Regions from separate parts of the Hymenobacter sp. M1-2 genome, predicted to be linked through region 1. Evidence: riboswitches for the same ligand, from Rfam matches in the RefSeq annotation. Region 1 holds a riboswitch; each other region holds the start of a gene.

The links. A riboswitch is a leader RNA that binds a small molecule or an ion and turns the genes downstream of it on or off. The one in region 1 is predicted to bind S-adenosylmethionine.
Region 2: it holds a riboswitch for S-adenosylmethionine, as region 1 does, so the genes downstream of both, ACYSMN_RS00835 (TonB-dependent receptor) here and ACYSMN_RS06005 (amino acid permease) in region 1, are expected to answer to the same signal.
Region 3: it holds a riboswitch for S-adenosylmethionine, as region 1 does, so the genes downstream of both, ACYSMN_RS20850 (carboxymuconolactone decarboxylase family protein) here and ACYSMN_RS06005 (amino acid permease) in region 1, are expected to answer to the same signal.

What each region holds. Positions count from the first base shown of each region.
Region 1 covers NZ_JBTYZO010000004.1:187,588-197,952, reverse strand. Annotated here, with positions in the region: gene ACYSMN_RS06010 (lipopolysaccharide biosynthesis protein) at 1-714, shown strand, start outside; gene ACYSMN_RS06005 (amino acid permease) at 1,118-2,563, opposite strand; SAM riboswitch class I at 2,870-2,961, opposite strand; gene ACYSMN_RS06000 (DUF4890 domain-containing protein) at 3,239-3,673, shown strand; gene ACYSMN_RS05995 (EcsC family protein) at 3,755-4,498, opposite strand; gene ACYSMN_RS05990 (HepT-like ribonuclease domain-containing protein) at 4,515-4,700, opposite strand; gene ACYSMN_RS05985 (nucleotidyltransferase family protein) at 4,836-5,174, opposite strand; gene ACYSMN_RS05980 (Gfo/Idh/MocA family protein) at 5,193-6,215, opposite strand; gene ACYSMN_RS05975 (DegT/DnrJ/EryC1/StrS family aminotransferase) at 6,431-7,591, opposite strand; gene ACYSMN_RS05970 (DUF6565 domain-containing protein) at 7,752-8,693, shown strand; gene ACYSMN_RS05965 (glycosyltransferase) at 8,750-9,640, opposite strand; gene ACYSMN_RS05960 (cell division ATP-binding protein FtsE) at 9,793-10,365, opposite strand, start outside.
Region 2 covers NZ_JBTYZO010000001.1:174,938-185,302, reverse strand. Annotated here, with positions in the region: gene ACYSMN_RS00855 (hypothetical protein) at 37-159, shown strand; gene ACYSMN_RS00850 (nuclear transport factor 2 family protein) at 275-703, opposite strand; gene ACYSMN_RS00845 (LysR family transcriptional regulator) at 949-1,854, shown strand; gene ACYSMN_RS00840 (flavodoxin family protein) at 1,893-2,444, shown strand; SAM riboswitch class I at 2,919-3,010, shown strand; gene ACYSMN_RS00835 (TonB-dependent receptor) at 3,423-6,173, shown strand; gene ACYSMN_RS00830 (SLC5 family protein) at 6,455-8,245, shown strand; gene ACYSMN_RS00825 (ATP-grasp domain-containing protein) at 8,318-9,295, shown strand; gene ACYSMN_RS00820 (DUF6196 family protein) at 9,302-9,721, shown strand; gene ACYSMN_RS00815 (LLM class flavin-dependent oxidoreductase) at 9,727-10,365, shown strand, end outside.
Region 3 covers NZ_JBTYZO010000025.1:43,586-53,950, reverse strand. Annotated here, with positions in the region: gene ACYSMN_RS20865 (acyltransferase family protein) at 142-1,323, shown strand; gene ACYSMN_RS20860 (3-(methylthio)propionyl-CoA ligase) at 1,530-3,167, opposite strand; gene ACYSMN_RS20855 (beta-class carbonic anhydrase) at 3,344-3,925, opposite strand; gene ACYSMN_RS20850 (carboxymuconolactone decarboxylase family protein) at 3,967-4,512, opposite strand; SAM riboswitch class I at 4,936-5,029, opposite strand; gene ACYSMN_RS20845 (serine hydrolase domain-containing protein) at 5,610-8,840, opposite strand; gene ACYSMN_RS20840 (dipeptidase) at 9,000-10,109, opposite strand; gene ACYSMN_RS20835 (S41 family peptidase) at 10,173-10,365, opposite strand, start outside.

The DNA of each region.
Region 1 (10,365 bases):
GACGGGGCGGGCATCTACAGCGTGGCGTTTTTTATTAGCACGGCACTGGTGCTGCCCTTTCGGGCGCTATACAAGATTGCCTTTCCATTACTGGCCGAGTACTGGAAAGACCACGACTTGCCCCGCATGGCCGATTTCTACCAGCGCACCACTCGCCTCAATACAGTTCTGGGCTGCTACTTGGCGCTTGGCATCGCCTTAAACCTGGACTTTATCTACGCCCAGATGAAACCCACTTACGCCAGCGGCGCCACGGCTGTCCTCATTCTGCTGGCCGGCCGCCTCTTCGATGGTATCACGGGTGTCAACGGGCTTATTGTTGTCACGTCGCCGCGCTACCGCTACGATTTGCTATTCAATGCCTCGCTGGCTGGCGCTACGTTGCTTATGAACCTGCTACTGATTCCGCGGATGGGCCTGACGGGCGCCGCCGTGGCCGCTGCCGCGGCTCTCGTCACCATCAACACGGCCCGCACCTGGTTTGTGTGGCGCAGCTTCGGCTTACAGCCCTTCGACAAGCGTGTGCCGCTTATTCTGCTGCTCGCTGCCGCTGCCGGCCTGGCCGCCTGGCTGGTGCCCTTTGTGCACTCTCTGTTCATCACAATGCTGCTGCGTTCCACGCTGCTAACGGCCTTGTATGGCGGCCTACTTCTACTCACCAACGCGGAGCCGCAGGTACGGGAAGTGCTGCAAAAGCTGCTGAAACGCGCCTAACTTTAGTTCGCCCAGTCGGCAAGCTTGTGCTGTCTTTTATGAAAAACTGAAAACAGCACAAACAACTCTCTTTAATAAATTAATAAAGCGCTTTCCACTCTACTTGCGGCAAGCGAGCGGGGCTAGCGCCACGCAAAGCCGTAATGACTTAACGAATCCGGGTTGTGCAACAGCCGCGTAGCGGCAATAGGTTTGTAGAAAACAACCCTAAAACGAGCCCGCACCGCGTAGCGGTGCCAGATCGGCTGGCGTCTCTGGCACCGCTACGCGGTGCTACACCCCAGACCAACCAGAGGCTACAAACCTGTTGCCGCTACGCGGCTGTTGTGCAACTTGAGCTAGCTACAATTTCGATGAAGGCGCTACGGCAGACTTCGCCGGAAACTCCCGTAGCAGCCGGTTTCTAGCGTCCTTGCTCCTGCCGCAGCTTGCTGTGCTTTTTGCCGTAGCCGTAGTAGATGGCCAAGCCGATAGCCAGCCACACAGCCAGCCGCAGCCACGTTTCGCCGGGCAAGGACACCATCATGAGCAGGCAGGTGAGAATGCCCAGAATGGGGACTAAAGGCACCAACGGCGTACGAAAGCCGCGCGGCGCGTTCGGCTCTTTTTTGCGCATGATGAGCACGCCCACGCACACCATCACAAAAGCCAGCAGCGTACCGATGCTCGTCATCTCCCCTACCACCGAAATCGGCACGAAACCGGCGAAAAGCGCAATGAACAGGCCCAGCAGCAGATTCGATTGCAACGGCGTGCGAAACTGCTCGTGAATGCGCGCAAACACCGGCGGCAGCAACCCATCCTTCGCCATCGAGAAAAACACGCGGCTCTGCCCGAGCAAATCCACCAAAATCACGGAAGTATAACCGATGATGATGGCCAGAATCACGGCCGAAGAAAGCCAGGCGTAGGGCGTTTTTTCGATGGCAATGGCTACCGGCGCGGCGCTGTTTTTGAACTCGGTGTAGTTGGCCAAGCCAGTCATGACGTGGCCGAACAGTACGAACAGCACCGTGCAAATCAGCAAGGAGCCGATAATGCCGATGGGCATGTTGCGCTGCGGGTTCTTCGTTTCTTGCGCCATCGTGGCCACAATGTCGAAGCCGATGAAGACGAAGAACACCACGCCCGCCCCGCGCAGAATGCCGCTCCAGCCAAACTCCCCAAACACGCCCGTATTCTGCGGAATGTAGGGTTGGTAGTTGGCCGGGTCAATGTACTGCCAGCCCAGCGCAATAAACACCAGCACCACCGCCACCTTCAGCGTCACGACCAGCGCATTGAACCAGGCCGAACCCTGTGTGCCGCGAATGATGATGAGCGTAATAGCCAGCACGATGAGCATGGCCGGAACATTGACGAAGCCATGCACGATGCTGCCATCGGCCAACTGCGCCGTCTCAAACGGCGACATCACCAGCCGCGGCGGCAGAATGATGCCGTATTTGCTGAGAAACTTGAGCAGGTATTGCGACCAACTAATGGCTACCGTCGCCGCGCCTACCGAGTATTCGAGCACCAAATCCCAGCCGATAATCCAGGCGAACAGCTCACCCATGGTAGCGTAGGCATAAGTATAGGCCGAGCCCGAAACCGGCACCATAGAAGCAAATTCCGCGTAGCACAGCGCCGAAAACGCGCAGCCCACGGCAGCCACCACAAACGAGAGAGTCACGGCCGGGCCGGCGTTGTTGGCGGCCGCGATGCCCGTGAGCGAAAACAAGCCGGCCCCAATAATGACGCCGATGCCAATAGTGATGAGGTTGAAGCCGTTCAGGGTTCGTTTGAGGGTGTTGGCGCCCGTTTCGGCGGCTTCCTGCCGCAGCAGTTCCAAGGATTTTTTCAGCATAAAAAGAGGTGTCATGAAGCCTCGGCTTCACGAATTGTTGAACCACACACCGTTCCGCCGCAATAGCCGCACGCGGAACCGGAGCGTAAAACGCCTGGCAGGCCGAAGCCAAAAAAGAAAACGAGGGAAAGAAAGGGCCTTAACAGGCCTTAGCCACCAACTTCGGAGCGCACTCACACGGTCTGAAGTTGACCTACAGGAAGGCTAGCTACAACAGCCCGGGCAACAACAGCTAGCCGACACGCACAGCGAGGCAGAGAGTACGAAACGGGCTGAAAAGCGGGGCAAAGAATCCACGGCTTGTTGTTTTTATATGGTCAGGAGTTGGCACCGTTTCGGATGATCCGAGGGTTGCCGGCGCGTCGTAGAGCCTGTCTCTCAGCGCCTCTGTATAAAAACAATCCTTCGTCGGTAAAGAATTGGTGCGTCAAAGGTAAGCGCAGCCTTCGCGCATTTACAAATAGTGCTCCTGAGCTGCATATTCCCGCCCATCTGGCCCCGATGAATCGAGGACACGAAGGTTTAATCTCATAATTGACTTTTTTTATTTTCAACAGAAAAGCCACCGGGCACAAAAATTGGCACCTGAGTTGCCTAATCACACTCAGAAGCACAAAATACTGCTTAGCCATGCTTCTTTTCCGACTTCTCGAATTCAACAATTCAAACATTTCCATGAAAAAAATCCTCGTTCTTCTCGCTGCTTTCTCTCTTTCGGCTGGTGTAGCATCGGCGCAAGTGGCGCCCGCCAAAGCCGAGCGCAAAGTAAAAACGGACCACGCCGCTAAGACGCAGAAAACGCCCCAGCAGCGCGCCGACCACGCCGCCCAGAGCCTCACTAAAAAGCTCAACCTCACGCCCGCCCAGACGGCGCAAGTGCGCGAACTGCACCTGGCCCGCTACCAGGAGATGCAAGCCAAGCGCGCCCAGTACGCCGCCACTACCGACAAGAAAAAGCGCCGCGAAGGCCACCAGGAAATGAAGGCCAGCAAAGCGCAATACGACGCGAAGCTCCAGCAAATCCTGACGGCCGACCAGTACACCAAATACGCCCAGCTTCGCGCTGAGAAAGCCGAGAAACACAAAGGCCACCGCAAAGCCAAAAGCTAAGTTCAGCCGCAATGATAAAAGCCCCGTCAAGTGATTGACGGGGCTTTTTCGGGTTTTATGACCTGTCCTTCTTTCCTCTGTTCAGGTGGAAGGAGAAGCGGTAGCCTCAGCCGCAAACCAGCGCATGCGGTAGCAGTTCATGGCGGTGTGGCCAAGCTGAATGAGGAGGCGGTAATTGGCAATGGCCCCAACGGGAGCCCCGATGACGGGCACCAGTTGGGCCATTTTGGCCAGGTCGATGTAGTCGCGATATTCTTGCTGAAAGGTGCGCCAGTCGAACTCGTGCACGTCGCTGGGGAGGGTGTGGCGGTAGGCGTCCCAATCGGCGAGGCGCTGGTAGATGTCGTTGCGGGTGTGCTGACTGCTAAAGGCCAATTGGAACACATGCAGCAGGTAGAGACGCTCGGAGTAGTCGCGCACGTCGTGGCCGTAGAGGGCCGCAATGTCGAAGAGTAGCTTGAGCTTGATGCTAAGCAGCAGCGGAAAATCGGCGAGTCCGAGCAGGAAGCCGCCCGCGCCCGTCACGGCTCCTTCCGCAGCGGCCGTGTTGCGGTACACACGGACGCGCGTGCGCACGGCGTCTTCCCGCTCCGCGAGAGCAATATCCTCCACGGGCTTGCGCGTAGTATGCGCGGAGCCGAACAGCACGCCGCGCACCATTTGCTTGATGGCCGCCGTGATGGCCGCGTGTACTTTTTCTGGCAGCAATGCATTCAGCCGGGTTTGGACGCGCCGCGCCAAGCGGTTCAGCAGCGAAGGAGGCTGCTGCATCTTGCGCTGCCAGGTGTGCAGTTCGGTACGGGCTTGCTCTTCGGCAGTAGACACGGTTCAAGTTTTGCTTTCACTCATCGGCCCCTAGCTGGCGCTGCACGTCGGCCTTCAACACTGGTAGATGTTTTTTCAAGATAGCCCACACGATAACGTCGTCAATATTATCATACGAGTGGATTAGCCGATTCCGAAAATCTATCATCTGCTTGGTATTGGGCAATTCGGCCTCGGGCCACACCCGGCGTAAATGATTCATTGCCTCACCACAATGCCTAATTGGCGTTCTACGGCGCTACGGGTTTTACGATCTGCCTGATAAGCGGCGAAGTCGGGAATATCGTGCACAAACTCTTCCGCCTATTCAATGGCCTGAAGGATATCAAACAGATACTTATGGCCGCGAAATGTCATACACCAGGCGTTTGGTACGCTCTATTTCCTCTCGCAGATACGGATTGCGCAATGCGCCCGGCGTCAGCAAATCGACTTTGCGTTGGAACAGTTTCTCCAATTCTTCCCTGAGTTGCAGCAAGGCTTCTCCTTGCTCCACCGGCGACGCGGGCAACATTTTTACCAGCACATCTACGTCACTAGTATCGGGGTCAAACTGGCCCTTTACGGCCGAGCCAAACAGATATAGCTGTTCTACCCGAAAGTGTTGGCAGAGGCTGGCGAGTCGGGTCTGAAGATACGTAAGGTGGCCATGTTGCCGGAATATACGACTCTTCATCACGCAACGTCTTGCTTCTTACCTCAAACTATACACCCGCTCAATAATCTCCACCACCTTTAGGCCTTCCAGCGCATTAGTGGTTGCGAAGCTGCGCTTTTGCACGGTGTCCACCACGTTTTCTATCACCTGCACGTGGTTGGCGGCGGAGCCTTGGTAGGGGCCGTAGTCGTTGGCGGGGTTGGTGGGCGGTAGCGCGGGGAGCTGGTAGTCTTTGAGGTGGCAGTAGGCTACTTGGTCCATATACTGGCCGCCGAGGCGCAGACTTCCATGCTCGGCCACCACGGTGAGGGAGCTTTCGAGGTTGCGGTCCCAGACGGCGGTGCTGTACTGGAGCGTGCCGCTGCCCCCGCGCACCAAATCGAACGTGACGAGGCCGCTGTCTTCGAACTCAGTGAGGCCGGCATGGTTGAAGTCGCGGAAGCGGGCCTGAATGTTCTCTATATCCCCGAACACCCAATAAAGCAGGTCCACGAAATGGCTGAACTGAGTGAAGAGCGTACCGCCGTCTTGCTGCTGAGTGCCTTTCCAGCCGCCGGGCCGGTAGTAGCGGGCGTCGCGGTTCCAGAAGCAGTTGATCTGAACGAGGTAGATGTTGCCGAGGCGACCTTCGTCGTAGACTTGCTTGAGCCAAGCGGCGGGCGGCGAGTAGCGGTTCTGCATCACCCCAAACACGAGGCGGCCCGTTTGCAAGGCGGTGTGCACGAGGTCTTCGGCATCGCGCTTGCGCAAGGCAATGGGTTTTTCTACCACCGCGTGCAAGCCGGCGCGCAGGCCCTGAATGGCTTGCGGAGCGTGTAGATGATTAGGCGTAGCCACCGTCAGTACATCGGCCGTTGGCCCGTGTAGCAGATATTCGTCGAGTGAAAGGAAAAAGGGTACGCCTGGAAACTCGGCGGCCAAGCCCGCTTGCAGCTCCGGGCGAATGTCGATGAGGGCGGTGAGCTGGGCGCCGGGATGGCGCGAAACGAGGGCAGCGTGACGGTGGCCGATGTGGCCTACGCCGCAAATGGCAAAACGAACGGCAGAAGAATCAGCCAAGGGAAACGGGGTTCGGGAGCAATAAACAGTTTGGCAAGCTCCGAAAAAACACCGGCTTCTCCGCGCACACCGTATACGCGCGACACATTGGTGCGAGCTAAGTCACAAGGGGTACCAAGTCCGGCTGGTATGCACAAAATCGTAATTAGAAATGTGTTGAAGCGTCCCAAGGCACTTCTGTAGCCTAAGATTACCGCACGAGATTATAGACCAAACTATTCGATGGAAAACTCCCTGAGCACCTCACCCACGTACGCCACCTGCTCATCCGTCAGAGTGGGATGAATGGGCAATGACAGCACTGTACGGCACAGCCGCTCGGCCACCGGAAACTGACCTGCGCGATAGCCCAAGTACTGGTAAGCGGGCTGTAGATGGTTGGGCAGCGGGTAGTAAATCATGCTGGGTACGCCGTGTTGCTGTAGGTGCTGTTGCAGCGCGTCGCGGTGGCCGGGCTCGTCCGCGGTGGTGAGGGTGTATTGGTGGAAGACGTGGGTGCTGCGTGGGTCGCGGGCCGGCGGGGTAAGGCCGGGAGTATCGGCTAGCACGGCGTCGTAGCGGGCAGCTACGCGCTGGCGGGCGGCGGTCCAGGCGTCGAGGTGGCGCAGTTTCACGCGCAACAGAGCCGCCTGCAAGGTATCGAGGCGAGAATTGAGGCCTACGTGCTCGTGGTGGTATTTGCGGGTCTGGCCGTGGTTGGCAAGCTGACGCAGATAGGCGGCGCGAGCTTCGTCGTGGGTGAAGAGGGCTCCGCCATCGCCAAAGCCGCCAAGGTTTTTGCTCGGAAAAAACGACGTAGTGCCCACCTCTCCCACCGTGCCGGCCACCCAGGTGCCGCCGTGGCTGGGGCGGAATGTAGCCCCGATGGCCTGGGCATTGTCTTCGATGAGGGCTACGCCGTGCTGGTCGGCCACCTGGCGCAGGGCTTCTAGGTCGGCGCACTGCCCGAAAAGATGCACGGCCACAATGGCGCCGGTGCGGCTGGTGATGGCGGCGGCCACGGCCTGCGGGTCGAGGTTGAAAGTGTCGGGGCGCACCTCGGCCGGCACGGGCACCAGACCAAGCACGGCAGCGGCTTCGAGCGTCGCCACGTACGTGAAGGCCGGAACGATGACCTCGGTGCCACGTGACAGGCGCAGCGCCATCAGCGCCAATTGCAGCGCATCGGTGCCATTGGCGCAGGGAATTACGTGCGGGCCGCCCAGGTATTCGCCCAGCTCCTGCGCAAAATGGCCCACGGCGGGCCCTTGAATGAAGGCTGCCTCATCGAGCGTTTGGCGCAGGGCCGCGTCCAGCTCTTCCCGGATGGGCGCGTGCTGGGCGGGCAAATCGAGGAGGGAGATAGGTGTGGGCGGAAGTAGTGGAAAGGCGGGCACAGCGAGCCGGGAAGAGATGAAATTCAAAGATAAAACGTCGTCGGTAGCCGTTGGGCAAGCCACATTGGCGCAACCTAGAGCGTTTGGGCTGCGTTAAGCGTGCCAGAGCCAGCTACTATGTAGTGGCGGGCCTATATGTTGTCTTTAGATTTTTGATGCCATGTTCAGGAAAGCTCTCACCCTCCACGCGCTATCGGCCACGTTGCTGATGGGCGGCGTTGCCTTCACCCAGACCGGTTGCTCCTCCAACCAAAAAAAAGAGGTTTCGGCTGAAAGTGACCAGGCGTACAACGACTTCAAGACTTTCGTTTCGGACACCGAAGCCAAAGCTGATGCCGCGGCCACCCAGGCCGGAGGTAATATTCAGCAGGAAACTGCCCAGCTCAAGGCCGACTTCGACGCCAAAGTGGCGGCCGTAGATAAATACGCCGACCAGTACGACGATGCGCGCCGACAGGAAATTGAGGCGCTCCGCACGCGTTACACCACGGCCTACGACAAGATGGAGTCAGCTAGCAGCGGGGCGTCTGCCACTGCTTCTGCTGATACTACTGCCACCGCCACCACGACGACGACTGCTTCTGCTAGCAGCGGCAGTGGCAACAGTGGCGGAACTAAGCTTGGCAAATATTACAAGCCTAGCTCACCGTCCGCGGCCCTCACGGCGGCCAACGCCCGGGGCACGTACGAAGCTTTCGTCCGCAGCATTAAGCAGAACGAAGACAAGTTCGACATTGATGACTGGCGTAACATCAACGCCGAGTGGCGTGCTATGGACGCCAAATACGACCAAGTAAAAGGTGACGTCAGCGGAGCCGATAAGGCTGAAATAGCCAAGGAAAAGCTGAAATACGCCGCCTTTAAATCATTTGATAAAACGGAAGCCCGCGGCTCGCAAGTGGGCGACTTGGTTACCGGCGATAAAGCTGACGCTAAAGCGAAAGGCGAAGGCGTAGAAGCCGGCAAATCAGCCAAAAACGTTGGCAGCGACGTGAAAGAAGCCGGTAAGGAAATCGGCAAAGGCGCTGTGAAAGTCGGTAAGAAAGTTGGCGGCGCCGTGAAAGACGTCTTCGACGGCAAAGACGACAAGAAGAAAGAATAAAAACTTGCACCCACCCGTGCAAAGGCCGGTTCCCGCGAGGGGCCGGCCTTTTTTTGTTATCGCAGTTCCGTTAGCAGCCAGTAGAGCTTGAGCGCGTCGAGCTGGCGCAGGCTGGGCTGGGTGGAGAGCAAGTTGCGGCGTACTTGTTGCTGGCGCAACCGGAAAGCGCCGCGCACCGCCTCCCCAAGTCCCCAGCGGTGGAGTTGCAAAGCGGCTTTCAGCAGCTTGGTATCGGCACCGAGGCCTTCGGCACGGTACAGGCGGGCCAAGTTGCGGACGGCGTCGTGGGTTTTTTGCAGAAACTGCGCCGCGGGCTCCAGCCCATCGTGCAGCACGGGGTTATCGAGGTGCTGCACAGGTACTTTCGCCTGCCGGAGCAACCATCCAAATTTAGTGTCTTCGTGTCCGTACCGAGTTAGGGTTTCATCGAGGCCGAAGCGCAGAAATACGTCGGCGCGCACCAGCATATTATTGAGCGTGAGCTGGCCGTGAGGAGCCCGCTGGCGTCGAGCGGCGGGGCGGGCTTCGCGGCGGCGGCCGTAGAGCCAGCGCAGACGCAGCTCCTTAGAAGCTGGGGCGGCCGTTTCGTAGGCGGTGCCGCCCACCAGTACCGGCGCCAGGTGGCGGGCCGCGGCGTAACGGGCGAGAAATTTGTCGTCGGGAAGCAGGCTATCGTTATCGAGCAGTAGTAGCCATTCGTAGCGGGCCGCTGTAGCCAACTGATTGCGAATGGCCGCCCGACCTACGTTGTGGGGCAGTTCTTGGTAGCGCACACCAGGCAGCGCCGCTAATGGGCGGTTTAGCAGACGCTGAGCTTCCGTCGAGCCATCATCGAAGCAGCAGATTTCCAGCGGACCGGGCCAGTCAGCAGCCTGGGCTAGCAGCGCTTGCACCAGCTCCGTCACGTTGCGGTTGTACACCGGAATCAACACCGACAAACCGGACATCCTTTGGAAGTATGAATGGGGAAGTATGAATTAAGAATGAGGGCTGACTTGCGAGCAATGCCTACAGTCATCCTTTGTTTCGTTCAGGAGCTGAGTCAGCGGCAAGAATGTAACCAAACTTTTCACGCGCCACCCAAAAAACTACGTAGCTCCTAGCTTTCCATTTTCAATTGAAACGGTGAAACAGCTGAGTCAACCAATTGGCCTTGCTCACACTTGAGCACTCGTTTCGGGTATTGCCGAATGATTTGGTAGTTGTGGGTAGCCATAAGCACCGCCGTGCCAGCGTTGTTGATTTCCACGAACAGGCGCATGATACTATCCGCTACGTCGGGGTCGAGGTTGCCAGTGGGTTCGTCGGCCAGCAGCAGCAGTGGTTCATTTAGTAGGGCTCTGGCAATTACCACGCGCTGCTGCTCGCCGCCGGAAAGCTGGTGCGGCATCTTGTTGGCCACGTTAGCCAGCCCCACGCGCATCAGCACCTCCGACATACGCTGTTGCTTGCGCGCCTTCCCGCGCCAGCCGGTAGCATTGAGCACAAAGAGCAGGTTTTCGGCCACGGTTCGGTCGAAAAGCAACTGGAAATCCTGGAAGATAATACCCAACTTACGGCGCAGAAACGGCACTTTGCCGCTATTACTGAGCTTGGGCAGCGGAAATCCTACCACCGCGCCCGTGCCGGAACCCAGGGGCAAATCGGCGTAGAGCGTCTTCAGCAGAGAGCT
Region 2 (10,365 bases), on a different contig from region 1:
CCGGCGCCGCGCAGGCCCGGAGTAAAAGAGCAAACCATGAGCCGCCAACTGACCGGCTTTCGCGCACCCACCTACTTGGCGCAAAAGACTCCGGCCCGGCATCTGCCCCGCCTCCTCACCGTGCAGCGGCTCGGCAACGGGCTGGCGGCCCAGGTTTGAAGAGTTAAAGCAGTTTTGCAAGTTTTGCAAGTCTGTGCCGTACCACTCCATAGCCCAGGGTTTAAACCCTGGGCTAGGTAGGGCTTTAGGTCAGCACACTGTTTGGAAGAATGCTTTAGTTGGCCGTGAGAGCGGCTTGCTCACCACGCGAGCGAACCTGCTGCACGATGGTCCAGGCGCCATCTATTTCGAGCAGACCCAGAAAATCGACGGTAGACTGGCCAGCCTCGCCGCTTTCTACCCGTGCGATGGCGGCCGTGCCCTGCACGTCGATGAACACGATTTTACCTAGTGCCCGCGGCGTTTGAGCGGCCTGGGCGGGCTGCGCCACGAGGGCTCCGCGTCGCACGCTCAGCAGCTGGGCCTGGGGCAGCAGGTTTTTGGCCACAGCCACCGAATCGGAGCGGGCCCGGCCGAGCAGGTAGTCGCCGAGGGTTTGCTCGATGCGGGCCAGCTGGCACTTGGTGTGGGCGGTGAGGCGCTGGCCGAAGGAGGCCGTGGTGGAGGCGAGCAGCAATACGCCTAGTAGGAAGGAAGCTTTCATGATCTTGAATTCAGAGGTTGATGGGAGACTGATTGAAAAGGCACTGCCGGAAACAGGAGTGCCGGCCGGAGGAGCATGGGTCTGAAGCATATGGGAAGTCGTTTACTTGAACTGGCACAAAGGTGAAGGACCCGCTCACGCCAGAAAAGCGAAACGTTTTCAGCCTCATGGTGAAGAAATTTCAAGGTCGAACTTGGCCCAACTCACGAGCTGGCCGGTTTACATTTGCGCACCAGCTACCCCTCATGGAAATAAGACACCTGCGCCTCGTGCGGGCCATTGTAGAAGACGGCAGCCTCGCCAAGGCCATCGACACGCTGCACCTGACGCCTAGCGCCCTCAGCCACCAGCTCAAGGAAGCCGAGCAGCAGCTCGGCGCCCAGATTTTCTACCGCATCAACAAGAAGCTCGTGCTCACGCCCGTCGGCGAAAAGCTCCTGCGGGCCGCGCACACCATTCTGGCTGAGCTGGACCGGGTGCAGGCCGAAATCAAGGAGCTGATGGGTGGCGAAATCGGTCAGATCCGGCTCAGCACCGAGTGCTACACGAGCTACCACTGGCTGCCGGGGCTGCTGAGAAACTTCCGCCAGGAATACCCGCACGTGGAGATAGTGCTCAACATCGAAGCGACCCAACAGTCGTTTGCGCGGGCCCTGCTCAGCGGGCAGGTGGACGCCGTTATCACCAGCAACCCCATCGACGACCCGAATCTGGAGTACGTGGAGCTGTTTCAGGACGAGCTGGTGGCCGTGGTGCCCGCCGGCCACGCCTGGGCCGCGCGGCCTTACGTCACGGCCGAAGATTTCCGGGATGAGAGCCTGATCATCTATTCGCTGCCACTGAGCTCCGTCACGGTGTACCAGCAGGTACTGGAGCCGGCAGGCGTCACGCCGCGCAAGGTGCTGCCGGTGCCTTTCACCGAAGCCGCTATGGAGCTCACCAAAGCCGGCATGGGCGTGAAGGTGATTGCGGCCTGGGCGGTCCGGCCCTACCTGGCCTCGGGCGAGCTGCGCGCCGTGCGCATTAACTCCACGGGCCTGCACAAGCGCGAGTACGTGGCGCGACTTAAAAACAAGAAACAGCCCCTGTTCTTCGACTGCTTCATCAACTCGCTGAAGCAGGAAATGCAGTTCGACAACGTGCTCATCTAAGCACCTAAGTTGTTTCTACTGCGCCTTAAACCAGCCTCATGTCTTCCGAATTCCGCTTTCTTTTCCTACTCGCCAGCCCCCGCGAAGCCGGCAACAGTGAAATCCTGGCCCGCCACGCGGCGGGCTCTTTACCGGCTACCGCCGCACAGCGTTGGCTACGGCTAGATGACCATCCGCTGCCGCCCTTCGAGGACCTGCGCCACGCGCCGGCGCCCGGCACCTATCCCGCCCCGGAAGGGGCCGCCGCCACGCTGCTCGAAGCCACGCTCTGGGCCACCGACATTGTGGTAGTAGCACCCCTGTACTGGTACGCGCTGCCCGCCCCCGCCAAGCTCTATTTCGACCATTGGAGCGGCTGGATGCGCGTCCCGGACCTCAACCTCCGGCCCCAGCTAGCCGGCAAAACGCTACACGCCATCGTGAGCAGCAGCGGCGATGCCCCCGAAGCCCAGCCCCTGCACGACATGCTCCGCCTTACCGCCGACTACATGCGCATGCACTGGGGCGGTATGCTGCTCGGCAACGGCTCCGCCCCCGGCGACATCCGCCGAGACACTGTAGCCTGGCAAGCCGCCACAACTTTTCTGTAGAAGTGCCGCCATCGGCCGCTGCTTAGGAGGCGGGCTCGCTATTCGGTCTTTGGTGAGCGAGTTCGCGATTATCAAAGCACGACTTCAAATGAGGAGTACCTTGCGAAAAAAATATTCAAGGGCCCTCCAAAATTGGAGGGCCCTTGAATATTTTTTTCGCAAGGTACTCCTGGGATAAGCTTCTGCTGGAGTGGATGGCCCTGTGCCAAGCGCGACGCGGCGTATGGCGCACTGCCAATTTTTACCTTATGGGAGGTCGTGTTATACAAACCTAGAGCCGCTAGGAAGCTGCTTCGCAATATGGGTGAGCGGGTAGCATTAGTCAGGGCGGTGGAAAGCCGCCTGCCCGGTACGCGACATGCTTTGATCCTGCTTTACTAGGACGGGCTCAATGGCAATTTTTGAATAAAATTTGGGCGTTTGAGGAATGCGGCTTTACCTTTAGCCCATCAATTCTTTCCCCACAAAGGATTGTTTTTATACAGAGGCGTGGAGAGACAGGCTCTATGAAACGCCGGCAACCCTCGGATCATCCGAAACGGTGCCAACTCCTGACCATATAAAAACACGTTGCTGTGGACACCTCCGCCAACAATTCTGCTCACCTTTTTTGCTTTGTGGCTACGCCGCAAATGAGCTATGCCCAAGCCGCCGTCTGTAGCACGGAGGTAGTGGGTTGTTGTTGCTGATCCACTCCTCCATTTCCGGCTGCCGTGGGTTCCGCACCTCCTCGTTCGGGAGCTAATACATGCGCGGTCTTAAGGCTTGGGCTCTGCTATTGGCGGTAGCATATATGCTCCGCCCAACCGGCCTGAATCTTCTCGGCTCTGGTGTACCCTCTCGAAACTGAGTGCGGCTTTATCCCGCGTTCTGGCTGCGCCCTAACCGTTTCACCGACGAGTTAGCTATCTTTCCTTCCCTCCCTCTTTCTGTATTTCTAGCCGCCAGCACGCTGTCGGTGGCTCAACCTTCTTGCACATGAACAAACTATATCTCTTCGCGTTGCTGACGCTACTTTTTGCCTGGCCGACTCAACTGCTGGCGCAAGCCCAAACGGCTACCATAACCGGCCGCGTGACGGACGCGGGCACGGGGGCCGGCCTCACGGGCGTAAACGTGGTAGTGAAAGGCACACGCACCGGCACGGCTACCGACCGGGAGGGCAATTTCAGCATCAACGCAGCATCCGAAAGCGTGCGGCTGGTGTTCAGCCTCATCGGCTACCAGTCGGTGGAGCGCGAGGCTGCGGCTGGCACGCCGGTGAGCGTGGCACTGGCCGAAGGCGGCGTGCTGACGCAGGAAGTGGTGGTGTCGGCGAGCCGGGTGCCGGAGAGCATTTTGAAGTCGCCGGTGACGGTGGAGAAGCTCGATGCGCGCAGCATTCGGGAGACGGGTGCGGCTAACTTCTGGGACGCCCTCAACAATGTGAAAGGCGTGGACCTGGGCACGCAGAGCATCAACTTTAAGTCGGTGAACCTGCGCGGGTTTGGGGCCAACAACAACACCCGCGTGGTGCAGTGGCTCGATGGCATGGATACCCGCTCGCCGGGCCTGGGCTTCGGTTTCGGCAACGTGGCCGGGGCTTCGGAGCTGGATATCGACAATATAGAAGTGGTACCCGGCGCGGCTTCGGCCCTCTACGGCCCCGACGCCCTCAACGGCATCGTGCTCACGACCACCAAGGACCCATTTGAGTACCAGGGCCTGAGCGTGCAGATTCGCAACGGCCTCAACAACGTGAACTCCTCGGCCGTCGACAACCCCACGCTGCTCACCGACTACGCCATCCGCTACGCCAAGTCGTTCAACGACCGGTTTGCCTTCAAGGTGAATGCCGCTTACTTCGATGCCACCGACTGGGTTGCCAACGACGCGCAGGACCGGCGCGACCGGGGCCGGGCGGCCGGCTTCGAGCCCGGCACCCGCGACACCAACCCGCTCTACGACGGCCTGAACGTTTACGGCGACGAATTTGCCAACGCCATCACCATCGACAACGCTATTTCGGCGACTTCCGCGCTACGCGGCACGCGCGTAACGCGCACCGGCTACCGGGAGCAGGATTTGCTGGACACCGACGCCGAGAACCTGCGTTTGGGAGGCGCCCTGCACTACCGCATCACCGATAAGCTGGAAGCCATTGGCTTGGTGAACTACGGCAAAGGCAACCTGATTCAGACCGCTGGACAGCGCGTGTACTACCCCGATTACGAGCGGACTCAGGCCAAGCTGGAGCTGCGCGCCGACAACTTCTACCTGCGCGGCTACACCACGCAGCAAACGGCCGAAGGCTACGGCACGGGCACCGTAGCTCGCGCCCTCAATAACGCCTACAGCTCCAACACCACCTGGGCCAAGGACTACGTGGCGGCCTACGACGGCCAGGTGCCCGGCATAACGGCTGCCAACACGGCCGTGGCCCGCGCCTACGCCGACCGGAACCGCCTGCAACCCGGCACGGCTGCCTTAAACGAAGTAAGGAACACCGTCGCCAACACGCTCAACACGGAAGGCGGGGCCCGGCAGGTTGAAAACTCCGACCTGTGGCACGCGGAAGGCATGTACAACTTCAAAAACCAGTTCCAGTTCGTGGATTTGCTGGTGGGCGGCCACTTCCGGCGCTACAACCTCGAATCGAACCGCACACTGTTTCCGCTCGATGCCGAAGGGAAAGAATATACGGTGGAGGAATATGGCGGCTACGTCCAGCTGGCCCGCACCTTCCCACTGGCCGAGGACTTGAGCCTACGCCCCACCTTCGCCGCCCGCTACGACAAGAACGAGTATCTTGACGGCGGCTTCACGCCTCGCGGCTCGGCGGTGCTGACCTTTAAGACGCACAACCTGCGCGGCTCCTACCAAACGGCTTTCCGCAATCCTTCGCCCGGCAACTTGTTCGCCTACAATATCACTCCTACTGGCCTGAGCGAGCTAGGCGGCACCGAGCTGATTGCCAACCGCGCCAACCTCTTCGACAACCCAGCTTACACCGAAGCTTCCGTGCTGGCCTATCGCACCAGCAGAAACCCAGCCGATTTGGTGCAGTACACGCCAAAGGTCATCGAGACCGAGAAAATAGCCACCTGGGAAGTGGGCTATAAGTCGGTAGTGGCGCAGTCGCTATTCGTGGATGCCTTCTACTTCCACAGCCGCTACTCCGACTTCATTGCCAACCAGAATTTCATTCAGCCCATCAATGGCAACGTAACGGACCTGGCTGAGCCTCAAACCTCCATCCGCTACCAAATCAACCTCAATAAAGCCGACGAAATTTTGGTGAACGGCGTGGGCCTGGGCGTGGATTATGCTTTCCCGCGCGGCTTCCGCCTCAGCACCAACTACACTTACCAGGAAGGCAAGGACAAGAACACCGGCAAGAAGCTCTCCGACCCCGAAGTGACAGCCAAAGGCCGCAACTTCTTCAACTCGCCCGAAAACCGCACCAACGTATCCTTCAGCAACGCCAAGCTCACTGACCACGTGGGCTTCACCGTCACCTGGCGCTGGCAAGACCGCACCTGGTGGGAGCAAGGTTTCGCCGGCGATACCTGGATTCCCGCCTTCCACACCTTCGACGCGCAAGTTTCCTACCGCCTGCCCGAGCTGAAATCGACCGTGAAACTAGGCGGCTCCAACCTCTTCAACCGCTACTACAGCCAGGGCTACGGCCTACCGCAAGTCGGCGGCCTGTACTACGTGTCCGTGGTGCTGGAAGACCTGCTGAAGTAGGGCCTCGGGGCCTCACCCCCTAGCCCCCTCTCCTAGGGGAGAGGGGGAACTAGCTTTAAAGCTAATTTCTAGCATCCCTCCTTTTTGCAAGGAGTGGTGGCCGCAGGCCGGGGTGGTAAAAATCGTTGCACGACTACTAACACTAGCCTTCTAATTCACTTAACCCACCCGCTCATCAACCACCCCTAGCCCCTCCTTGAAAAAGGAGGGGAACTAGAATCTAGCTTAGAACTAGTCCCCCCTCTCTGAAGGAGAGGGGGCTAGGGGGTGAGGCTCCCACCATGCTCAAATCCCTAACTACTTTCGACGTCGTCGTGCTGCTGTTCTTTCTGGCCCTGATGCCGTTGACGGGGCTGTTGTTCAGCAAGAAGGACACTTCCGAAAATTACTTTCTGGCGGGCCGGTCGTTGCGGTGGTGGCAGGTGGCGGGGTCCATTTTCGGCACCAACGTCAACTCCTTCCACCTGATCGGGATGCTGGGCATTGGCTTTTCGGTGGGCCTGGCGCAGAGCCATTATGAGGTGCTGGCGCCGGTGGGCGCGCTGCTGCTGTGTTACGCGTTTCTGCCCGTGTACCGGCGGCTGCGCATTTTCACGTTGTCGCAGTACCTGGAATACCGCTACAACTCGTCGGCCCGGCTGCTGTATACTATTCTCATGATTACGCTCATCGTGGTGCAGCTGGTGGCCGGGTTTTACATTGGAGGGCGCACGTTGCGGTTTCTGCTGCTGGGCACTCCCCTGGAAATCACCTACGTGCAGGGCATCATGCTCATGGCCCTCGTCACGTGCAGCTACACCATGTTCGGCGGCCTCAACTCCATCGTGGCCACCGACAATCTGCAATCCGTCATGATGCTGGCGGCGGGCCTCATCGTGGCGGGCCTCACCTTCGCGCAGCCCGAAATTGGCGGGTTGAAAGGGTTGCTGGCGTTGGATGCCACCCTACCGCCCGCTGCGCAAAAGCTGCACCTTTACTTGCCTACTAATCATCCTGATTTGCCGTGGTCGGGCGTGTTTTCGGGGTTGCTGGTGTTGCACTTGTTCTACTACTGCAACAACCAATACCTGGTGCAGCGCACCCTGGCCGCTACCACCGACAACGAGGCCAAGCTCGGCATCATCGCGGCGTCGTTTCTCAAGCTGCTGATTCCGTTTTTCTCGGTGGCCTGCGGCGTGGCGGCGGCGCACCTGTTCCGGCTGCGCTTCGGCGGCCTGCACAACATTCTGCCCGACGACGCCTTCTTGCAGCTTATTGCCACGGTCGTTCCGTCGGGCTATGGCCTCATCGGCTTCATCCTGGCCGGCCTGTGCATTGCTACGTTTTCGTCCATTGATTCGATGATGAACGGGGCCACCACGCTTGTCAGCATCGACGTGTACAAGAAGTATATGAACCCCGAAGCCAACGACCAGCAGATGATTCGGGTGGGCCGCATCACCATTGGCATCATCGTCGTGATTACGGCTCTCCTTGCCATTCTGACTTACAATCCCACATCCACCGGCAACTTTTTCCTGAGCGTTTCGAGTCGGGGCTCCTACTTCACGCAGGGTATTGTGGTGGCGTTTCTGCTGGGCATCTGGTGGCGGCGGGCGTCGGCGGCGGGGGCCTTGGCGGCGCTGGTGGCCGCGCCGTTGTTTGCGTTTGGCTTCGAGGCACTTTACAACGCTGAACTCGGTTCGATACCTTCCGTGGCGGCCCTGTTTGGTCCCAAGCTCAACTTCATGCACCGCGTTTTCCTGACCATCGTGTTTGCCCTGCTCGTGCACCGCACCGTGAGCGTACTCGTCCCCGACCGTGCCCGCGAAGTCAGCCCCGACACCCTGGCCCCGGCCCTGCCCTGGCGCTATCTGCTGCTGTTCGTGGCGCTGCAAGCTGGCTTTCTTGGCTTGGTGCGGGCGGCCGTGCTGCCTAGCGCGGTGGCGGGCCTGCTGAGCGGACTAGCCACGCTAGGCCTGTTCTGGTGGGCGTTGCGCGGCCGTACCACCGGCCACCTCTGGCGCGACAATCGCCTTTACGCCGGCGTGCTGTGCGGCGTGGTGGTGGCGCTGCTCTACAGCTTCCCTTGATAACTCCGTGCCGCCGCTAAATAGTGAGCGACGCTGTTCTACCGTTTCTTTCTTACCTCTCACTGCACTTTCATGTCTGCTTCCCCCAAGCCCATCGGCATCTATTACGAACACCCGGAGTGGTTCAAGCCTCTGTTTGCGGAGCTGGACCGGCGCGGGCTGCCCTACGAAAAGATTGACGCTGCTTATCACCTCTTCGACCCATCCGAAGAGGAAAGCCGCTATAGCCTGGTTGTCAACCGCATGAGTTCTTCGGCCTATCTGCGCGGGCACGGTCAGGGCATTTTCCACACGGCGGGTTTCCTCACCCACCTAGAGCGTGTGGGTGTGCGTGTTATCAACGGCACCGTGGCTACCAGCATTGAAACCAACAAAGCGCGGCAGCTCGATTTGCTGGCCGGGTTGGGGCTGAAGTTTCCGAAGTCGCGCGTCGTGAACCACGTTTCGCGCATCCCCGACGCGGCCAAAGAGCTAAGCTTCCCGCTGGTGGTGAAAGTGAACATCGGCGGCAGCGGCGCGGGCATCGTGCGCTTCGACACGCCGGAAGGCTTGCAGGCGGCCATAGATGCGGGTCAAATTGACCTCGGCATCGACCAGACGGCCTTGGTGCAGGAGTTCGTGACGCCCCGTGACGGCCACATCACCCGCGTCGAAACGCTGAACGGCAAGTTCCTCTACGCCATGAAGGTGTACACCACCGGCACCAGCTTCAACCTCTGCCCCGCCGAAATCTGCCAGATTCCCGACGAGCCCACCAACGAGGGCGACTTCTGCCTCACCGAAGCGCCCAAGAAAGGCATTCAGGTGGAAGCTACCACGCCGCCCGCCGAGGTAATTGAGGCCGTGGAGCGCCTGGTGGCCGCCGCCAAAATCGACGTGGGCGGCATTGAATACTTAGTAGATGACCGCAACGGCGACGTGCTGTTCTATGACATCAACGCCCTCTCGAACTTCGTGGCCGACGCCGTGAACGTAGTTGGCTTCGACCCCTACGCCCGCCTGGTAGACTATCTGGAAGAGCAATTGGAATTTACTACCATACTAGCGTAGATACTTATGTACATCAGCACAGAAACCCTAGAGCAAACGGATTTAAGGCTACGGGAAGTAATTCGAACCGCTGCATTCAAGCTATACCAAGCACCGTATGCTTTCAAGGAAATGCCACTGGATGATGTTCAAGTAACGCCCGAGACGCTAGCTATTGTGCGCGACGACAATGTGTGGAGCGCGTTGGTGCCCGCTACGACAGAAGCAGCCGAGATATTCACTCTCTTCCGTTTCCATTTTCAGCCGGGCTTTGACAACAGTGGCTTCGTGGGCTGGCTAGCTTCACTTATCAAGCAAGAGATAGGGACTGGCGTTTTTGTCACATGTGGACAAAACTCAACTCAAGGGGGAATTTTTGACTATTGGGGTTGCCCAGTAGCAGTTTCTGAACAAGTAGTAGCATTGATTCACAAGCTAAGAAGTTAGCCAACATGAAGTTCGGATATTGGATGCCCATTTTCGGGGGCTGGCTGCGCAACGTAGAGGATGAGAACATGCCCACCGACTGGAGCTACGTCAAGAAACTGGCGCAGCGCAGCGAGGCCCTCGGCTACGACCTCACGCTCATCGCCGAGCTCTACCTCAACGACATCAAAGGCCAGGAAGCCCCAGCGCTCGAAGCCTGGAGCACCGCCGCCGCGCTGGCGGCCGTCACGGAGCAGCTCGAAATCATGGTGGCCGTGCGGCCCACGTTTCATAATCCGGCCCTGCTGGCCAAGCAAGCCGCCAACATCGACTTAATTGCGCCCGGCCGCTTATCGCTGAACGTGGTATCGTCGTGGTGGCGCGACGAGGCCACCAAGTACGGCTTGCACTTCGAGCAGCACGACGACCGATACGCCCGCACCCGCGAGTGGCTCGACGTGGTGACCAACGTCTGGAAGCAGGATCATTTCAGCTACGAAGGCAAGTACTACCAGGTGAGCGACAACGTGCTGCAACCCAAGCCTGCCAAGGCCCCGTTCCTGTACGCCGGGGGCGAGTCGGAAGCGGCCAAGGACCTGATTTCCACCCAGTGCGACGGCTACGTGATGCACGGCGACTCGCCGGAGCAAATTGGGGCCCGCATT
Region 3 (10,365 bases), on a different contig from region 1:
TAGTCCTGCGTCTAGCATGGCGTTCTTCTTGTTACCGTATCTTGATTTTGCTAACGCGAAACTTCTGGGTGATAAATAGTGCCTCGATCTTCACTTGGAGCGATACCCTTCATAACTTTTCACATCGCCCCACTCCACCCCATGCAAACCACTACCCAAGCCGCTGTAGAAACCACTGGTGCGATGCCGTTGGCTGAGGCTTCGCAGCCGGCGCGCCTCGTTTCGCTTGATGTGTTTCGGGGGCTCACTGTGATGGCGATGATATTGGTGAATAACCCTGGCGACTGGGGCCACATTTACGCGCCGCTGGAGCACGCGCACTGGCATGGCTGCACGCCCACGGACCTCATTTTTCCGTTTTTTCTGTTCATTGTGGGGGTGAGCATCGTGTATGCGCTCGACTCGGCGCGGCGGCAGCCAGCCACGCACGGCCGCACAATGGCGCGGATTCTCAAACGCTCGGCCATCTTATTTGGCTTGGGGCTGTTGGGGGCGCTATACCCGAAGTTCGAGTTTGATACAGTGCGGATTCCGGGAGTGCTGGCGCGTATCTCGTGGGTGTTTCTGGTGTGCGGGGTGCTGTTTCTGAAGACCACGCGCCGGCAGCAGCTGGGGCTGCTGGCGTTGGTGCTGGTGATCTACAATGTACTCCTGCAAGTGGTGCCGGTGCCTGGCTTCGGTGCGGCCAATATTGAAGCCGGTACCAACCTTGGTGCTTGGCTGGATAGGCTCGTCTTCACCGAAAACCACCTCTGGAAAAGCAGCCGCACCTGGGACCCGGAGGGGTTGCTCGGTACATTGCCCGCCGTGGGTACCGGCCTGCTCGGGATGCTGACAGCCCAGTGGCTGCGCCGTAAAGACGTGGAGCCAGCTGCGCGGGTGGCGTGGCTGTTCGTAGCTGGAGCCGGGGTCATCATTCTAGGAATGATTTGGAATAGCTGGTTTCCCATCAACAAAAGCCTCTGGACCAGTTCCTACGTGCTCTACACCGGCGGCCTTGCTATGGCTTCCTTAGCTGGTCTTTACTGGCTTACGGACGTGCAGGGCTACCGCGGCTGGTGGACCAAACCCGCCCTAGCCTACGGGGTCAACGCCATTACCGTATTCTTCCTCTCTGGCATCGTCGCCAAAACGCTCAACTTTATCAAAGTGCCCGGTGCTGATGGCACTCCGGTGGCTTTGAAAACGTGGATGTACACTACCTTCTTTACACCTTATTTAAGCCCCATCAACGCTTCTCTAGCCGGTGCCATCACGTGCGTGCTTATCTGGCTGGGCGTGTTGTGGGTGATGTACAAGAAAGGCGTGATTATTAAGGTCTGATCACGGATTAGCACGGATTTTAACGGATTGCACGGATTTTGTGGACGATTAAAACCAGCAGGACTTGCCTTATGGCAAGTCCTGCTGGTTTTGGCATATTTAGACGGAATTAGTGTCGCCCACGAAATCCGTGCAATCCGTTAAAATCTGTGCTCATCCGTGATCCGAAAGTCGTGAAATTCGCTTAAATCCGTGCCAATCCGTGATCAGAAAGAATAGCCCGCGAAATCTTGGCGGAGTTTGGTTTTGAGGAGCTTGCCGGTGGCGGTGTGGGGTAGCTCATTCACGAATTCTACGGCGTCGGGTTTCCACCAGGTGGCTACTTTGCCGTCGTAAAAAGCCAAGAGTTCTTCCTTGGTTACGGTGGCGTCAGGTTTGCGGACGACGATTAGCAGGGGCCTTTCGCTCCATTTCGGGTGGGGCACGCCGATGACGGCGGCTTCGTCTACTTGGGGGTGGGCGACGGCCAGGTTTTCCAGTTCGATGCTCGAAATCCACTCGCCGCCTGATTTGATGACGTCTTTGGAGCGGTCCGTAATCTGTACGAAGCCGTCGGGGTCGATGGTGGCGACGTCACCGGTGCGGAACCAGCCGCTGGCGGTGAGTTGGCCTTGCGTTTCGGCGCGGAAGTAGTCGGCCACGACGAAGGGGCCGCGCACGAGTAAGTCGCCGAAGGCGTGGCCGTCGTGGGGTAGGGGGTGGCCGGTATCGTCCACTATTTCCAGGTCGATGCCGAAGATGGCGCGACCCTGCTTGGTTTCAATGGCGAACTGCTCGTCTTCGCTGAGCTTAAGGTGCTTGGTTTTGAGCGTGCAGACGGTGCCCAGCGGCGAAGTCTCCGACATGCCCCAAGCGTGGCGGATCTGCACGCCCAGCTCCTCATCGAATGCTTTTAACAAAGCTGGTGGGCACGAGGCGCCACCCACAATCATGCGCCGGAGCGTGGTGAATTGCAGTTTTTTCTCCCGCATAAACGTCAGCAGCCCAAACCAGATGGTGGGCACGCCAGCCGTAAACGTGACCCCTTCCGTCTCATATAGCTCGTACAAGCTAGCCGCGTCCAGGCCGGGGCCGGGCAGCACGAGCTTGCAGCCATTGAGCGGCGCCGCGTACGGAATGCCCCAGGCATTGACGTGAAACATGGGCACCACCGGCAAGACGACGTCGCGGGCCGAGCAGTTGAAACAGTCGGGCAGGGAGGCGGCGTAGGAGTGGAGCAACGTGGAGCGGTGGGAGTAGAGTACGCCCTTGGGCTGGTCGGTGGTGCCGGAGGTGTAGCAGAGCGAAGACGCCGTATTTTCGTTGAACACGGGCCACTCGTATTCCGCCGACTCGGCCGCCAGCAGGTCTTCGTAGCAGCGGAGGTTGGGCAGATTACTGGTCTCTCCTTCCGGGGTTTGGGGCATGTGGGCGCGGTCCGTCATTAGCACCCAGTCTTTCACCAGCGGGCAGTGCGACGCCAGTTTTTCCACCAGGGGCAGGAACGTAAGATCGAAGAAAATTACGCGGTCCTGGGCGTGGTTGATGATGTAGACGAGCTGCTCGGGAAACAGGCGCGGGTTGATGGTATGGCACACGGCCCCGCTGCCCGACACCGCATAATATAGCTCCAAGTGGCGGTGCGTGTTCCAGGCCAAGGTGCCCACCCGGTCGCCAATACTCACGCTCAGACCAACCAGCGCATTGGCCAGCTGCTTGCTGCGCTGGCTCAGGCCAGCGTACGTGTAGCGGTGCAACACCCCCTCGGGCAGGCGCGACACAATTTCAGTATCAGAATGCCACTTGGCGACGTATTCCAGCAGCCCTGCGATGCGCAGAGGCTCGTTCATCATTAATCCTAGCATGGGAAGAGCGTTGGTGGGCCTTTAAGCTAGGAATTTGTACCCGTTATTCCACGTAAGATTCTCTGCTCCCATTGCCTGACACTGCGAATCTCTGCGCCTAACCCTGCGAAACACTGAGAGAAACAAAAAAGCCCCGACCATTAGACCGAGGCTTCTCGAATGAGGCGGAATAAGCTTTAACTGGCCCGCCCAATTTGCGTAGCAGCCGGCACTTCAATGAGTTGACCAGTTTTCACGTCGTAGATGTAGCCGTACACCGGAATGGTGGCCGGTACCAGCGGGTGCTGCCGAATACGCTGTACGTCATCGACCACGCTTTGCTCTAGGTTTTTGAAGGTGAGGAAAGCAATGTGGCGCGCTTCCGTCGAACCGGGACCCTGGCCGACATCATGCCAGCCAGTTTCATCGACGGTGGCCGTTTCCAGGCTGTTAGCCAGCAGGTCGCGGATGATGTCGTCGGTGAAAAGCGCCATGCCGCAGTCGGTGTGGTGGATGACGAAGAATTCCTTGGTGCCCAGCAGTTTGTAGGAAATGACCAGAGAGCGAATGGCGTCGTCGCTGGCCCGGCCGCCAGCGTTGCGGATAACGTGGGCATCACCTTCGGCCAGACCAGCATACTTGGCCGGGTCGAGGCGGGCATCCATGCAGGTGAGAATGGCGAAACGGCGAGCCGGAGGCAGCGCCAAGCCGCCTTTTTCGCCGAAGCTGGCTTGGTACTGCTGATTGGCGTCGAGAACTTCCTCTAAAATCTGGCTCATGAAAAACTGGTTTGGAATGGCAGAAAACGGGTGAGTTTAGGCTAAGCGGGTAAGGGCTGCGCGGCGGGCCAGTCGGTAGGCACTTGGGCAATGTGTTGCACGTAGTTGTTGAAGGTGTTGAGCGCCACCACCCCAATCAGCTCCACAAGGGCCGCTTTGCTGTAGCCGGCCGCGAAAAACTCGTCGAGCGTTTCCTGCGATGGGTGGCCGTTGTTGCCGACGATGCTCAGCGTCAGGGCCGCCAGCGCGTTGAGGCGGGTATCGGTGCTGCTGGCGGTGCGCACGGCAATGGTTTCTTCTTCGGTCAGACCCTGGAGCTTACCGACGGTGGTGTGGGCGGCCACGCAGTAGTCGCACTCATTGGCTTCGGAGGCGGCCAGGTATATCGTTTCAATTTCGCGGCCGCTTAGCTCGCCTTGGCTCAAAGCCGTACCGAAACCGATGGACCCATTGAGAGCCTGCGCCGAATGGGCGAAGGTGGCGTACAAGTTGGGCACGAAACCCAGCTTGCCGCGCAGGCCATCGAAAGTGGCTTTGGCGCCCTCCGGGGCCTGCTCACGGGTGAGTACTTGCAATTGATTGCTCATGAAGAAAAAGTAAAAGTGTGAATGGAAGAGAAGGCGAAAAGGCCCTCTTCGCAGTTCACGCGCGGCAGCTACCATGGACCTCTTCTCCAACTTCTGCCACCCAGCTGTGCAGCCGTACGGCCGCGTTTGCTTCAGGCAAGCACGCTAAGCACCAAGGCACATAAGGCCAAGGCTTAACCCGAAAGACAGAAAAGAGGAAAGGCGCGGTAGCGGGAAAACGCGATACGCAGTCAGGCAAGCAGCCAGTGCTGGAGCGCTTCAGGGCTGGACTAGCCTACCGTAAGCGCAAACTGGAAGAGGAAACGTGTGGGTCCTTCAACAACCACTCCCGGCCGGACACGCGACGCAACAACACATTCGCAGGCTAGCAACGAGGTGGGGCGGTAGGGCAGGGGAGGGAAAGAAGGTGTCCACGGCAACTTGTTTTTATATGGTCAGGAGTTGGCACCGTTCCAGCTTGTCACTGGGGGTTGCCGGCGTTTCGTCGAGCCTGTCTCTCCACGCCTCTGTATAAAAACAATCCTTTTATAGGTAAAGAATTGGTGCTCAAATGTAGTAGATGAATTTCAATAAAGCCACATAGCCAAATTGTTAAGAAATCGGGGCTTAGAATTGCGTGATGAGAGCTTAGACCAACTGCTTGTTTTGAATCTTGTTACGACTTGCTCAGTCAGAATTTTCCAGCCCCGGAGGGGCGGCATATCGGTAGCCCACGACAGCACACTATCTCCTAAGCCCTGTAGGGGCGACACTGGTTTAGGCCCTAATGGCGTGTCGCCCCTACAGGGCTTGTTCTTTCTCTTCTCGCTAAATACTACCGATATGTCGCCCCTCCGGGGCTGGAAGAATGTCAATAGTGTAAGGCTTGCCCGTACACAGATTGTGTAGACGTTTGTTCTACTTGACCACCGGGGACAGCGCGTCCTGACATGCTGAGTGCAGCCGTCGCGCTAGCATCGGTTACGACATTAGCCAGATGCTTCCTGCACTCGGCATGACAGGGTGCCGCCACATAATCTCAGAGAAAACGCAGCGGCCCGCAGAAGAATATCCTCCGCGAGCCGCTGCGTTTTTGGGCTGTAGAACCTCTTGGAAAGTTATTCCTCTACCGTTGTTTCTACAGTTTGCTTCTGCACCGGTCGCACACTTTCCAGCGTCACTTGCAGCACGTTGGTGCGCACGTTCAGCTCCGAGATTTTATTGTTGCGGCGCGTGGGGTTCACGCGGTTGGTAAGCACGATGCACATGATTTCCTCCTTGGGGTCGACCCAGAAATAGGTGCCCGTGTAGCCGGTGTGGCCGTAGCTGAGTGGCGAGGCGCTTTTGGCGGAGTTCACGGCCGGGTTGGTGGCGGGCCGGTCGAAGCCGAGGGCGCGGCGGTTGTCGGGGCAGAACTGGCACTTGGTGTACTCGGCCAGAGTTTCGGACTTCAGTATCTGTTGGTTGCCGTAGCGACCGTTCCAGGCGTAGAGCTGCACCAGCTTGGCCAGGTCGTTGGCGGAGCCAAAAAGGCCGGCGTGGCCGGAGAGGCCGCCGAGCAGAGCCGCGCCTTCGTCGTGTACGGTGCCGTGGAGCTGGCCGTGGCGAAACAGCGAATCGTACTCGGTGGGGGCAATGCGGCTGAGCGGGAAGCGGCGCGTGGGGTTGTAACCGAGTGTGGTGGCGCCCAGCGGCCGGTAGATTTCGTCGGTGATGAACTGGTTGAGGGGCTTGCCGCTGGCGGATTTCACGAAGCGCGGGTATAGAATGAATGACAAATCGGAGTACACATACCCCGGCTTCTCATTCAGCGGCGACTCGGCAATGGCTTTCACAATCCGCGCTGGGAAGTCCTTGCGCGCCCACAGCTTGGGGCCCGCGTGTAGCGGGAAGCGGGCCGATGAATCGGGGCGGAAGTAGCGGCGGCTTAGTTCCGAGGGTTTGGTGGTGGACACGTCCTTCGCGTCGGGGCTTTTGCCGAACAGAGCGTTGAAGATGCCGCGCGGCTTGGTGTAGTCTTTCCAGAACGGAATCCAGGCTTTGAGGCGAGCTTGGTGGGTGAGTACGTCGCGCAGCTTCAGGTCTTGCTTGTTGGTGCCGGCCAGTTCCGGGAATAGCTGGCCCATGGTCATGTCGGGATTGAATTTGCCTTGGTCCTGGAGCCGCATAAGGGCCGGCAGTGCGGCGGCTACCTTCGTCACGGAAGCCAAGTCGTAGAGGTCGGTGTTGCGGACGGCGCGGCTGGGTTTGCCGGCCTGCGCGGGGGCATCGGCAAAGGAGTGCGTGCCGTAGCTTTTGCGCATCACCACCGTGCCGCGCCGGGCAATGAGCACCTCGCCACCGGGAAACGCACGAGCCGCAATGGCGCCGTTCATGATGGAGTCGACGCGGGCTTCGAGGTTGTTGTTCATGCCCACGGCTTCGGGCTGGCTGTAGCGCAGCCGAATGCCGCCTTGTGTGGCTAAGCCCTTGCCGTAGCTGTATTTGTCGCTCACCGTCACGGGCAGGTGGCCGCTGGCCGAGATGCCGCCGAAAATCACCTCTGCCGCCACGTCCTGGGCGTTTTTACTTTCTTGGTAGGCCATGACCACGGCATCGGCGCGGTCCAGGTCCCGGATTTTAGCCACGGCGTACGCTGAGCCAAACACCGTCACGATGAGTTTTTGGCCCTTGCTGCCCATTTCGCGCAGCAGCACGTTGGTTTCCGGGCTCACCCCGAAGTTGGTGGCGGGCAGGCGGCCGAGGTTGTTGACGCCAATCAGCACCGTGTTGTAGGCTTTCAGCGTCTCGCGCATTTGCGTCAGCTCGTTGAGCGAGGGTGCGGCTGGCAGCCAGAAGTGGCGCACCGGCGCGTAGTCGGCCACCATGCGCTGGAAGTCGGTGGTGTCGCGGGTGCCGATGGTGAGCGTGGCGAGGCGCAGCGTATCGAGGCGTTGCAAGGGGAGCAGGTTCTTCTCGTTGCGCAGCACCGTCACGCTTAGCTCGGTGAGGCGCTGGCTCAGGTATTGGGCGTGGGGCGTGTTGAGGTCGGCGGTGATATTCTGGAGGTCGATGGGGCGGTATTTGTTCAGGCCGGCCCATTCTTTCAGGGCCAATACTTTGCGGCAGCGAGCATCAATGTCAGCCTGCGAAATCCGGCCGCTGTCGATGGCGGCGCGCACCATTTTCAGGGCCAACGGCACGTTTTTGCTGAACTCCAGAATGTCGTTGCCGGCTTCGAGGGCGCGCACGTCGGCTTCGCCGGGCGGGTACTTCGAGATGACGCCCTTCATGTTCATGGCGTCCGTGAAGATGATGCCCTCAAAGCCCAGCTTCTGCTTCAGTAAACCCGTCGTGATGGGCCGGGAGAGCGTGCTGGGCAGGCCGGTGGTGTCGAGGGCCGGAATATTGAGGTGGGCCACCATCATGCCACCCAGCCCGCGCGCCATCAGGCTCCGAAACGGGAACAGCTCTAGCGTATCAATGCGCCGCTTGTCGATGCGCAGCAGGGGCAGGGCCAGGTGGGAGTCGGTGTCGGTGTCGCCGTGGCCGGGGAAGTGCTTAGCCACGGCCAGCACGCCCGCATCCTGCATGCCTTTCATGTAGAGGTAGCTCTTTTCGGTCACGTTCTGGCGGTCTTCGCCCCAGCTGCGGAAGCCGATAACGGGGTTGGCGGCGTTGTTGTTGACATCAACCACCGGCGCGAAATTGACGTGCATGCCCAGGCGCTTGAACTGCGCGGCTACTTCGGTGCCCATGTCGTAGAGGAGCTGGTTTTCGCGGACGCCCCCCAGGCTCATCTGGTAAGGAAACCGCACCACGCTATCCAGGCGCATGCCCACGCCCCATTCGGCGTCCATGGCCACCAGCAGCGGCACTTTGGCCTGGCTCTGGTAGCGGTTTAGGAGCTTGCTTTGCCGCACTGGCCCGCCCTGAAAGAAGATGAGCCCGCCCACGCCGTACTGCTGCACCAGCGCCGTCACGGAGTCCTCATCGATGCGCTTGCGGTTGGAGTAGGCGGCCACCATAAAGAGCTGCGCCACGCGCTGGTCGGGCGTGAGCGTCGCCATCACCGAATCGACCCAGCGGGACTTACGCAACTGCCCGACAAACGGCACCGGCTGGTTGCGGCGCTTCGGGGCCGGCTTGGCTTTGGCGGTAGTCTTGCTAGCCGCCGTGCCCTTTTTCGGTGTGGCCGCTGGGCGTTTGGCTACGGAGGCGGGTTGGCTCCGGGAGGTTGCGCGGCGGCTTACGGCGCGGGTGGTTTTCTTCTTGGACGCGGGCTTGCGGCGGCTTTGTGCGGCGCTATCGAAGGGGCTCAGCAACACCAGCAGCAGCCACAGAAACGGGAGAAAACGGGGGGTAGGCAAGGACAGGAGAGGATGGGTTGGGTGGCGAATTTACGGGAATACGGGTCTTTTGTGTCAAGGAAAAGGAGCTGTGGCAGAAGCGCCGTATCTGCGTACGCAATCCATTCACTGCCAGAAACTCACTACCACACTATAACCGCAAGCCAAAAGCCCACCTCATCACCCACAGACACGCTGGAACAAGCGGACGAAATTGCCACCGATGATGCCGTTGATATGGTCGTTGGAATAGTTGCGGCGGGCTAGGCCTTCGGCTAGTGCGCTTAGGCGGTTGGGAGCGTTAAGGGCGGCTACGCGTACGTGTTGCACGGGCCATTCGGCGCTGGGATTGCCGTTGTTTAGCTGCTGTACCCGCGCCATGCGGGTTTGTTCAGCAGTGGCATCGAGCTGGTCAAGGCCGCCGTCGCTGCCGAAGCCTACCTGGGTGGGGCCGATGAGTTGCACGGCGTGGTCAATGTGGTCAAGTACGGTGTCGAGTGAGGCCGTGGGGCCTGCGGTGAGCCAGGTCGTTAGGTTGAACACGCCGAAAAAACCACCGGCTTTGCCGAGCGCCCGTATCTCGTCGTCGGTCTTGTTGCGGGCCGTGGGGGCCAGGGCGTGGCAGCCGGCGTGCGTGACGGCGCAGGGTTGTTTGGAGAGGTCTACGGTGTCGAGCAGAGTCTGGCGGCTGCAATGTGACAAATCGACCACCATGCCCAGAGTGTTCATCGCCGCCACCAGCCGCTCGCCGGCTCGGCTCAGCCCGCCGTCGCGCTTTTCCATAAACGAATCGGCCCAGGGAGTGCGCTCGTTGTGGGTGAGCTGGAGCACGCGCAGCCCGAGGGTGTGAAAGAGGCGGAGCGTGGCCGCGAAATCACCCGACGGCACCCCCAGAATATTCGCATCCTGGCAGGCTAGCACGATACCTAGCTTGGCTTCCCGTTTGGCGCGGGCGAAGTCTGCGGCCTGGCGTACGGCCACTACCTTGGCGTCGGGCGCTTGAAACCGCTCGTTCCACTGTGTGAGCACGCGCACTGCTCCTGTATACTCCCGTGGGTATAGGTCCAAATCGAATACTGCTGCCGACAGCCCACCTTTCAAAGCTCGGTCGATTGTTTCGGGCGTGATTCCGTCAAAGTTGTAGCACAGTGTGTCGATTCGGATAGGGTCTTTGGCGGCCAGAGCATCGGGGGCGAAGGCACTACCGGGCCATTCGGCACCGGTGGTGGGCAGGGCCGCCACCATACCCGCTGAAGTCAGGCCGGAAAGAAAGTCGCGTCGGGAAAACATAAATAGGAGCTGGCTAGAAGTTGAGGATGGAAGAGAGGAGCAGCGCGCGGCGTCGATTAGACGTTAGCGTTTCGCCTTCAAATGCTTGAGGGCCGCTTCCAGCACCGTGTCGCGGCCGTTGCGCACGTCGCGCACGGTCGGATGCACTACTATCTGCGGCTGCACGCCAACTCCCACGAATTCCTTGCCGTCGGGGTAGGTGTCGCGCTTGGTGCAGATGCGGGCCGAGCCGCCACCGGGCAGCGCGAAAGATACC